DNA from 2 places in the Bradyrhizobium pachyrhizi genome. Region 2 is predicted to be linked to the other one. Evidence: riboswitches for the same ligand, from Rfam matches in the RefSeq annotation. Region 2 holds a riboswitch; the other holds the start of a gene.
The links. Region 2 has a riboswitch for S-adenosylmethionine ahead of QA639_RS39270 (O-succinylhomoserine sulfhydrylase). Riboswitches for the same ligand answer to the same signal wherever they lie in the genome.

Region 1: linked by a shared signal. The riboswitch ahead of metX (homoserine O-acetyltransferase MetX) and the one ahead of QA639_RS39270 (O-succinylhomoserine sulfhydrylase) in region 2 are both predicted to bind S-adenosylmethionine.

Annotation. Positions count from the first base shown of each region.
Region 1 covers NZ_CP121667.1:1,229,797-1,235,199, reverse strand. The annotation lists gene QA639_RS05540 (alpha/beta fold hydrolase) at 1-632, shown strand, start outside; gene metW (methionine biosynthesis protein MetW) at 648-1,310, opposite strand; gene metX (homoserine O-acetyltransferase MetX) at 1,307-2,512, opposite strand; SAM riboswitch at 2,598-2,677, opposite strand; gene QA639_RS05525 (chorismate mutase) at 2,852-3,700, shown strand; gene hisC (histidinol-phosphate transaminase) at 3,800-4,897, shown strand; gene QA639_RS05515 (prephenate/arogenate dehydrogenase family protein) at 4,902-5,403, shown strand, end outside.
Region 2 covers NZ_CP121667.1:8,301,189-8,306,591, reverse strand. The annotation lists gene QA639_RS39275 (SDR family NAD(P)-dependent oxidoreductase) at 1-133, shown strand, start outside; gene QA639_RS39270 (O-succinylhomoserine sulfhydrylase) at 410-1,603, opposite strand; SAM riboswitch at 1,680-1,759, opposite strand; gene QA639_RS39265 (2'-deoxycytidine 5'-triphosphate deaminase) at 1,942-3,000, shown strand; gene QA639_RS39260 (hypothetical protein) at 3,353-4,402, shown strand; gene QA639_RS39255 (MATE family efflux transporter) at 4,532-5,403, shown strand, end outside.

The DNA of each region.
Region 1 (5,403 bases), 1.8 Mb from region 2:
TGCTCGACCATCTCGGCATCGCCAAGGCGCATTTCGTCGGGCTCTCGATGGGCTCCTATTCGTCGCTGCAGGTCGCGCTCAACGCGCCGGAGCGCGCGCTGTCGATGACGCTGGCCGCGGTCGGCTCCGGCTCCAGCCTCGAGCATCTCGATGCCTTCCGCGCGCAGTGCCGCGCCAATGCCGAGCAATACGAGAGCATCGGCTCCGTCGAGGTCGCCAAGGTGACGCGCGAGGCGCCGAGCCGGATCCCGTTTCTGGTCAAGGACCCGCGCGGCCACGCCGACTTCTACGCCGCGCTCGCCCGCCACGACGCCAGAGGCTCCGCCAACACGATGCGCAGCTTCCAGGGCGGCAGGCCCTCGATCTACACCATGACCGACGCCATCAGGCGCGCCGCGACGCCGGCGCTGATCCTGTGCGGCGACGAGGACGACAATTGCATCGCGCCCAGCATGTTCCTGAAACAGCATCTGCCGGCCGCCGGGCTTTCCTTCTTCCCGAAGTCGGGTCACGTGCTCAACCTCGAGGAGCCGGCGCTGTTCAACGAGATGGTCGAGCGCTTCATCGCGCTGGTCGAGGCCGGCCGCTGGCCGGTGCGCGATCCGAGGTCGCTGGTGGCGGCGCCGGTTTGACGCGCCACCCACCGATTACTTGCCCCCACCCCGGCTGAGCAGGAACACGCCCTGCTCGCCGAACATGTTCCACACCCACCACGGCAGGTTGAGCGGCACCGGACGGCCGTAGAGATCGAGCGCCACCGCGCGCTCCATCTTGACGTTGATCTCCTCGCACAGCTGCACGAAATCCTTGATGGTGCAGAAGTGGATGTTCGAGGTGTCGTACCAGCTCGCCGGCAAATTCTCGGTGCGCGGCATGTGGCCCCCGATCAGGAGCTGCAGCCGCATCCTCCAGAACCCGAAATTCGGGAACGAGACGATGGCGCGCTGGCCGATGCGCAGCAGATTTTCCAGCACTACCTTGGGCTGCCGCGTCGCCTGCAAGGTCTGCGACAGGATCACGTAGTCGAACGCATCATCCGGATAATTGACGAGATCGGTGTCGGCATCGCCCTGCACCACGGCGAGCCCCTTGGCGACGCAGCCATTGACGCCCTCGCGCGACAGCTCGATGCCGCGGCCGTCGATGCCGCGGCTCTCCAGGAGCTGCAGCAATTCGCCATCGCCGCAGCCGACATCGAGCACGCGCGAGCCCGGCCGCACCATGTCGGCGACCAGCAGATGATCGGTGCGATAGCCGCCGGTCCGCTCCGGCGCGATGCCCGGCAAGGGCAATGTCTGCTGCATGCTCACGACTGGCCGCCGTCCTTCAGTCCGCGCGCCTTGCCTGCGGCCAGCAGGAATGCACGGGAGATCTCGAGGAATTCGGGCACGTCGAGCAGGAAGGCGTCGTGCCCCTTGTCGGTCTCGATCTCGGCGAACGACACCCGCGCGCTCGACGCGTTCAGCGCATGCACCAGCGCGCGCGATTCCGAGGTCGGAAACAGCCAGTCGCTGGTGAACGACACCACGCAGAACCGCGTCTGGATGCCGGTGAACGCCTTCGCCAGCACGCCGTTGTGGTCGGCGGCGATGTCGAAATAGTCCATCGCGCGGGTCAGATAGAGATAGGAGTTGGCATCGAACCGCTCGACAAAGGATGAACCCTGGTAGCGCAGATAGCTCTCGACCTGGAAGTCCGCATCGAACGAGAAGGTCGGCAGCTCGCGATCCTGCATGCGGCGCCCGAACTTGCGATGCAGCGCGGCGTCCGAGAGATAGGTGATGTGCGCGGCCATCCGCGCCACCGCCAATCCGCGATGCGGATGGGTGTCCTCGTCGACATAGCGGCCGCCGCGCCAGTCCGGATCGGCCATCACGGCCTGGCGGCCGAGCTCGTGGAACGCGATGTTCTGCGCCGAGTGGCGCGTCGAGCAGGCGATCGCGAGCGTCGAGAACACGCGCTCCGGATAGGCCGCGGTCCATTGCAGCACCTGCATGCCGCCCATCGAACCGCCGACCACGCAGAACAGCGTATTGATGCCGAGGCGATCGATCAGCATCGCCTGCGCGCGCACCATGTCGGGGATGGTGATGATCGGGAAATCGAGTCCCCACACCTTGCCGGTCGCGGGGTTCGACGACGCAGGGCCGGTCGAGCCCATGCAGCCGCCGATCACATTGGAGCAGATGATGAAGTATTTGTCGGGATCGATCGGCCGGCCGACGCCGACCATGGTCTCCCACCAGCCGGGTTTGCCGGTGACGGGATGGATGTTGTTGACATGCTGATCGCCGGTCAGCGCGTGGCAAACCAGGATCGCGTTGGAGCGGTCGGCATTGAGCTCGCCATAGGTCTGGTAGGCGATCTGGAACGGTGCGAGATCGACGCCGCAATCGAGCTTGAGCGGCTGGTCCATCCCGAACTTCGCCACCAGTGACGACGGATGGTCGGCCTCATGGGCGCGATCATCGCTCGGGGTTTGTGGGCTCGGTATCGGACGCACGTTGCTCATCTAGGCGACCCTACCTCCGCGCGGGAGGGCTCGACGGACCTCAGGCCAATAAAAAACCCGGCCTGAACAAAGGTTCGGCCGGGAGCTGATAAGGTCCCCGGCCTGTTTAGCGAGTTGTTTAACGTGGCTGCAAGCCGGCCGGCTCAAATGACCACGGGACGCAGGGAACGTAGTCCCCACGCCCCCCGCCGTCAAGACAGCCCTGTCCACGGCCGATTGGTTAACCGAATGCGCAAGGCACGCCTGCGACGTTTCTCTTTGCTTTCGCTGCCCGTCTTTCCTAATCAGGGACCCTGTCCGACGCGGCAACGGGCCGCCCCGACGACAAGGTTTGAGAGCATGTCCAACCCACCCCCGTCGCCGCCCTCGCTGCAGGATCTGCGCAAGGAGATCGATGCGATCGACGAGCAGGTTCACCGCCTGTTGATGGCGCGCGGCGACATCATCGACCGCCTGATCCAGGTCAAGAAGACCCAGGAAGTCGGCTCGGCATTCCGCCCGGCGCGCGAGGCCAGCATGATGCGCGAGCTGGTGCGGCGTCATCGCGGCATCCTGCCGCTCGACACCATCGAGAGCATCTGGCGCGTCATTATCTCGACCTTCACTTACGTGCAGGCACCGTTCGCCGTGCATGCCGATGTTTCCGTCGGCGAGTCGGCCATGCGCGACTCCGCGCGGTTTCACTTCGGCTTCGTGGTGCCCTACGTGTCGCATTTCAGCGCGCAGGCCGCGGTCGAGGCGGTGGCGAAGTCGAAGGGCGACCTCGCGCTGGTCTCCGCGATCGCGAGCCGCACGCCGTGGTGGAATGCGCTCGAGGCCGATGGCGCGCCCAAGATCATCGCACGGCTGCCGTTCCTCGAGCGCGCCGACCATCCCGCCGCGCTGCCGGTGTTCGTGATCTCGCGGGTCGCCGACGACGCAATGGTCACCGAAGTGCAGACCTGGAGCGTGCGCGTCTCCGGCTGGAACGCCGATGTCGCCCGGGCGCTGGCGCCGCTCGCCGAGATCGTCGCGGTCCCCGACACCGCCTTCGACGGCGCGGCGCTCCTGGTCTCGGTCACCGGACACGATTTCGAGGCCATCAAGCTCGCCCTGATCAAGGCCGGTGCCTCGGTCCGCTCGTCGGCCCTCGTCGGCAGCCACGCAACGCGCTATACGGTGCCCCCTAACGGATCGGCCAGGACCTGAGGTAAGAGCCAGCCGTCTGTCCAGGCTTTTGTTTTGACGCGTTTTCTTCACGCGAACCGGTATCCACTTCGCTCGAAAACGCTCTGTTCGGAGTTGATGATGTCCCGCCCCGTGCCGAACCCCGGCATCCTCGATATTGCGCCCTACACGCCCGGCAAGAGCCCGGTGCCGGAACCGGGCCGCAAGGTGTTCAAGCTGTCTGCCAACGAGACGCCGTTCGGTCCGTCTCCGAAGGCGATCGCGGCCTACAAGGCGGCGGCTGACCATCTCGAGGACTATCCGGAGGGGACCTCGCGCGTGCTGCGCGAGGCGATCGGCCGCGCCTACGGCCTCGATCCCGACCGCATCATCTGCGGCGCCGGCTCCGACGAGATCCTCAATCTCTTGGCGCACACCTATCTCGCGCCCGGTGACGAGGCGATCTCCACCACCCACGGATTCCTGGTCTACCCGATCGCCACCATGGCGAACGGCGCCAAGAATGTGATCGCGGCCGAGACCAACTTCACCGCCGATGTCGACGCCATCCTCAAGGTGGTGACGCCGAAGACCAAGCTGGTGTGGCTCGCCAACCCGAACAATCCGACCGGCACCTATATCCCGTTCGACGAGGTCAAGCGGCTGCGCGCCGCGCTGCCCTCGCATGTGCTGCTGGTGCTCGATGCCGCCTATGCCGACTATGTCTCGCGCAACGACTACGAGCTCGGCATCGAGCTGGTCGCGACCACCGACAACACGGTGGTGACGCACACCTTCTCGAAGATCCACGGCCTTGCCGCGCTGCGGATCGGCTGGATGTTCGGCCCGGCGCATATCGTCGATGCCTGCAACCGCATCCGCGGTCCGTTCAACGTCACGACGCCGGCGATGCTGGCGGCGGTGGCGGCGATCGAGGACTCCGCGCATGTGCAGATGTCGCGGACCCACACCGAACAATGGCGCAACTGGCTGACCGAGGAGATCGGCAAGCTCGGGCTGAAGGTGACGCCGAGCGTCGCCAATTTCGTGCTCATTCACTTCCCGACCGACAAGGGCAACACCGCGGCGGAAGCCGACACCTATCTCACGCGGCGCGGCCTCGTGCTGCGCGCACTCAACAATTACAAGCTGCCGCATGCGCTGCGCATGACCATTGGCACCGAGGAGGCCAACCGCCTCGTGGTCGAGGGGCTGCGCGACTTCCTGGCCGGAAAGTGACATCGTGACCACGGCTCCGCTCTTCAAACACATCGCGCTGATCGGCTTCGGTCTGATCGGCGGCTCGATCGCGCGCGGCGCGCGCGCGCAGGGGCTGGTCGGCGAGATCGTGACCACCGCGCGCTCGGAGAAGACGCGTGCGCGCGTCGCCGAGCTCGGAATCGTCGATCGCGTCGTCGAGACCAACATCGAGGCGGTGAAGGATGCCGACCTCGTCATCCTCTGCATCCCGGTCGGCGCCTGCGGCCCGGTCGCCGCCGAGATCGCGCCGCATCTGAAGCCCGGCGCCATCATCTCCGACGTCGGCTCGGTGAAGGGCGCCGTCGTCAAGGACATGGCGCCGCATCTGCCTGACGGCGTCCACTTCGTCCCCGCGCATCCGGTGGCCGGGACCGAGCATTCGGGGCCGGATTCCGGCTTCGCCGAACTGTTTATCAACCGCTGGTGCATCCTCACCCCGCCCGAAGGCACCGATCCCGCGGCGACCGACCGATTGCGCACGTTCT
Region 2 (5,403 bases):
GACGCCGCTCCGCCGCATCGGCGAGCCCGACGAGATCGCCGGCGCCGTGGCCTATCTCGCCTCCGATGCCTCGACCTTCATGACCGGCCAGACCATCGTGGTCGACGGCGGCGTCACCACGGCGGCGACGTAAGGTCAATCGCTCTAAAGCATGATCCGGAAAAGTGCGAAGCGGTTTTCCGAAAAGATCATGCTCAAACAAAGAGCTAAGGCGCGATGACGATTCAACCTAATCTCATCGCGCTTTAAGAGATAGCGCGCAATCGTCCCACGATCTCGTCATGCCCGGCCTCGTGCCGGGCATCCACGTCTTTGGCGGTCGCTGCGAGCAAGACGTGGATGGCCGGGACAAGCCCGGCCACGACGACGCCGAAAGAACGGCGCACGCCGCCCGCGAGAGGCGTTTGCCTCAAACCTGCTCCAGCGCGCGCTCGAAGTCCTCGATCAGGTCGTCGGGATGCTCCAGCCCGGCCGAGAAGCGAATGAAGCCTTCGCTGATACCGAGTTCGGCGCGGGCCTCCGGTGCCAGGCGCTGATGCGTCGTGGTCGCGGGATGCGTGACCAGGCTCTTGGCATCGCCGAGATTGTTGGAGATGCGCGAGATCTTCAGCGCGTTGAGGCAGCGGAAGGCGCCGGCCTTGCCGTCCTTCACCTCGAAGCCCACCAGCGTCGAGCCGGCACCCATCTGCTTCTTCACCGTCGCTGCCTGCGGATGATCGGGGCGGCCCGGATAGACCAGCCGCGTGACCTTCGGATGCTTGGCCAGCGCCTCGGCGATCTTCGCCGCGTTCTCGGTCTGGGCGCGAACGCGGACGCCGAGCGTCTCCAGCCCCTTCAGCAGCACCCAGGCGTTGAACGGCGACAGCGATGGCCCGGTCTGGCGCATGAAATTGTGGATGTGCTCGGCGATGAAGGCCTCCGACGACAGGATGACGCCGCCGAGGCAGCGGCCCTGGCCGTCGATATGCTTGGTCGCGGAATAGACCACGACGTCGGCGCCGAGCGACAGCGGGCTCTGCCAGATCGGCGTCGCGAACACATTGTCGACGATCAGCCGGGCGCCGCCGCTATGCGCGATCTTGGCGATCGCGCCGATGTCGAGCACGTCGAGCGTCGGATTGGTCGGGCTCTCCAGGAAGAAGGTCTTAGTGTTCGGCCGCAATGCGCGCTGCCACTGGTCGAGGTCGAGGCCGTCGACCAGGGTCGTCTCGATGCCGTAGCGCGGCAACAGGTCCTGCACCACGTAGAGGCAGGAGCCGAACAGGGCCTTCGAGGCCACCACATGATCGCCGGCCTTCAGCGGCGCGAGGATCGCGGTGGTCACCGCGGCCATGCCGGTCGCGGTCGAGCGCGCGGCTTCCGCGCCCTCGAGCTCGATCATGCGGCGCTCGAACATCGCGATGGTGGGGTTGGAATAGCGCGAATAGATGAAGCCGGGATCCTGGCCCTTGAAGCGCGCCTCGCATTGCTCGGCGGTGTCGTAGACGTAGCCCTGGGTGAGAAACAGCCCTTCCGACGTCTCCCCGAACTGCGAGCGCAGCGTGCCGCCATGGACGAGGCGGGTTTCGGGACGAAAGCGGGCCGTGGTTTCAGATTCAGACATGTGACCTCCGAGGTGGCCATTTCCTCTGGAGAATGGCCACAAAAAAACCGGCCTGGAGCAAGCTCCACAAGCCGGGATCACACTGTCCCCGGCCTGTTTAGCGACTTATTTAACGTGGCTGCAAGCCGGCCGGCTCAAATCACCACGGGATAAGTGCAGCTGATATTCCCTCGCGCCCTTTCCGTCAAGACGGTCATCGGATAACCCGTAAAAGCCCATATTTTGGGGCTTGATGGCCGCCTGGAGTATGATTTTTGGGCCATCTCGAGGGATCGCCGAGGGACCGCATCGTGTCGTTCACGCTGGAAGACGAATCCAACGGAATCCTGCCCGACCGCATGATCGCGGAGATGGCGGAGGCCGGCCTCATTCTGCCCGCCTATGACTTCGTCGAGAGCCAGATCCAGCCGGCCAGCCTCGATCTGCGCCTCGGCGACATCGCCTACCGGGTCCGCGCCAGCTTCCTGCCGGGCCCCGATGCCACCGTCGCCGAGCGGATCGACGAGCTGAAGCTGCACGAGATCGATCTGTCCGACGGCGCGGTGCTGGAGACCAACTGCGTCTACATCGTGCCGCTGCTGGAGAGCCTGGCGCTGCCGCCGGAGATCGTGGCCGCGGCCAACCCGAAGAGCTCGACCGGACGGCTCGACGTCTTCACCCGCGTGATCGCCGACGGCACCCGCCGCTTCGACATGATTGGCGCCGGCTATCACGGCCCGCTCTACGCCGAGATCAGCCCGAAGACGTTTCCCGTGCTGCTGCGCGAGGGGTCGCGGCTCAGCCAGGTCCGCTTCCGGATCGGCGAGGCGACGTTGACCGCCGACGAGCTCGATGCGCTGCATGCCGCCGAGCGGCTGGTCGATATCGACGATGCCGATCTCACCCATGGCGTTGCGCTTTCCGTCGATCTCTCCGGCGAGAGCTCGGGGGGCTTCGTCGGCTATCGCGCCAAGCGCCATACCGGCGTGGTCGATGTCGATCGCCGCGGCGGCTATGCGGTCGACGATTTCTGGGAACCGATCAAGGCGCGGCCCGACGGCAGTCTCATCCTCGATCCCGGCGAGTTCTACATCCTGGCTTCGAAAGAGGCGGTGCAGGTGCCGCCGGACTACGCCGCGGAGATGGTGCCGTTCGACCCGCTGGTCGGCGAATTCCGCGTCCACTATGCCGGCTTCTTCGATCCCGGCTTCGGCTATGCCGGCGCCGGCGGCAAGGGCGCGCGCGCCGTGCTGGAGGTGCGCTCGCGCGAGGTGCCGTTCATCCTCGAGCATGGCCAGATCGTCGGCCGTCTCGTCTATGAGCGGATGCTGGAGCGTCCCGATGCGCTCTACGGCCAGCGCATCGGCTCGAACTATCAGGCGCAGGGCCTGAAGCTCTCCAAGCATTTTCGCGTGTAGCGGAATTCCTCCGCCGCTGTCATTCCCCGCGAAAGCGGGGAATCCAGTACGCCGCGGCTTCTCCATCGATAACGACTGTCTCTGGAATACTGGATCGCCCGATCGAGTCGGGCGATGACACCGAATATGTGTCTAGTTGCGTCGCGTCTATGCCGATGACACACTTCCAGAAGCTCTCCAAGGATTTCGGGTGCAATTCCGTTTCGCGCGCGTGTTCCGTAGCCCGGATGAAGCATAGCGAAATCCGGGACGCTGCATACGCGCATTGAGCTGCCCCGGATTGCGCTTCGCTCCATCCGGGCTACGATTGCGCATGCGAGCTCGCCTCGCCAACAACAGCCAGGGAGCGAACATGACCGCAGGCGAAAGCGCACAGGAAGCGCAATGGCGGAAGTGGCGCGGCGTCGCCGATCTCTATCATGCCTTCTTCACCGGGCTGATCCTCACCGTGGTCACGCGGCGCGGCACGACTGACGCCGCGGAGTTCGTCTTCCGCGTGTTTCGCCGCCAGCAGCAGGAGCGCTTCCTGCCCGGCTTGAAGAAGCTCGGCCTCGACGGCCTGCCGCCGGCGGTCGCGGCCGCGCAGTATCATTACCTCTCCAACTGGATCGGCGGCGTGCATGTCGAATACATGTACGAGACCGACCGCAAGGCCTGGATTCGCTATCCGCCGCCGCGCTGGATCTGGAAGGGCACGGCGATCTGCGGCGTGCCCGGCGAGGTCTCGCGCGCGATGCTGCGCGGCTGGCACGCCAACAACGGCGTCGCGCTCGGGCATTTGCGGCTCGGCTTCGTCTGCACCAAGCAGAGCGTCGACGGGCAGGACGGGCTTGAGGGCTATTATTGCGAATACGATCATCCGCTCGAGCTCGATCAGCGCCTGGTGTTCGCGCGCCATCTCGAGGCGCCGCCGTTCGATCCCGGGACCGCGCCGGCGCTGCCGGTGGACAGCTGGCCGAAGCCGCGGCTGGAAAAGGCCTATCGCAACTACGCGATGGAATATGTGAAGACGGCCGCGCCGGTCATCGTGCAGGTGTTCGGCCCGGAGGATGCGAGCTATCTGCTGCATCTCACCGGCAAGCTGATCGGCATGCAGTATTACGACGAGGTCGCGCAGGCGCTCGGCGGCAGCCGTGGCCGTGCCACGGAATTTGCCGCATTCCTGCGCACTCTGTTCGAGTCGCAGGACGATGTCGCTGACATCACGGAGTCCGAGGGCCAGTTCGAAATCCGCCAGCAGGGCTGGAAGCTGATGGCCGATGTCGCCGACTATCATCCGGCCTGCGCCAGCGTGCTGACCGGCCTGTTCGAAGGGCTGGCCGCCGGCTGCGGGCGGCATATTCCGGTGCATCTGAAGCCGAATAGCACCGCCGGCGCACCGTTCGTCTGGTCGGTCGGCTAGCGCCAAGGTTCATCCGGGTTCACCTGCAATCGCGCAGGCCCCCCTTGCGTCCCGCGCACGTGGATTCCGCCGCGCCCATGGTAGGGAAACACCATGGCGCGGCTCCCCAGATCGCGCGTGGGAGTAGAAATGTCCGATCTCGGCCTCGCCGAAATACCTGTTGATGAACAAGAGCGGCCGCTGCCGCCGCCGGTGACCAAGCCGGCGCGCAATGCGCTGCTCGACGGGCCGATCCTGCGCACACTTTTGTGGCTGGCCTGGCCGAACGTGATCGCGCTCTCCGCCGGCACCTGCGTCGTCATCGCGGAGACTTCGTATATCGGCCGGCTCGGCGTCGAGTCGCTTGCGGCGATGGCGCTGGTGTTTCCCTGCGTGATCCTGACCATGACGATGTCCGGCGGCGCGATGGGCGGCGGCGTGGCATCCGCGATCGCGCGTGCGCTCGGTGCCGGCGAGATCGAGCGCGCCTCGACGCTCGCGATGCATGCGCTGCTGATCGGCCTGACCTTTGGTTTGACGTTCATGCTGGGCATGCTGATCTTCGGTCCGCGCCTGCTCGAACTGCTCGGCGGCCGCGGCAATGTGCTGGCGCAGGCGACCGCCTATTCGCAGGTGTTCTTCGGCGGTGCGATCCTGCCCTGGCTGATGAACACGATGGCCGGCATCCTGCGCGGCACCGGCAACATGAAGCTGCCGTCGACCATGATCCTGTCGTCCGCGGTGTGGCAGATCATTCTCGGCGGCACGCTCGGGCTCGGCCTCGGGCCGGTGCCGCAATTCGGCATGCGCGGCGTCGCCGCAGGTTCGCTGATCGCCTATTCGATCAGCATCAGCGTGATGGGCTGGTATCTGTTCTCGGGCCGCGCCCGCGTGAAGCCGAAGCTCAAGGGGCTGCGCGTGCAATGGGCGATGTTCATCGACATCCTCAAGGTTGGCGCGGTGTCCTGCTTCTCGCCGCTGCAATCGGTTCTGACGATCTCGATCTTCACCCACATGCTGGC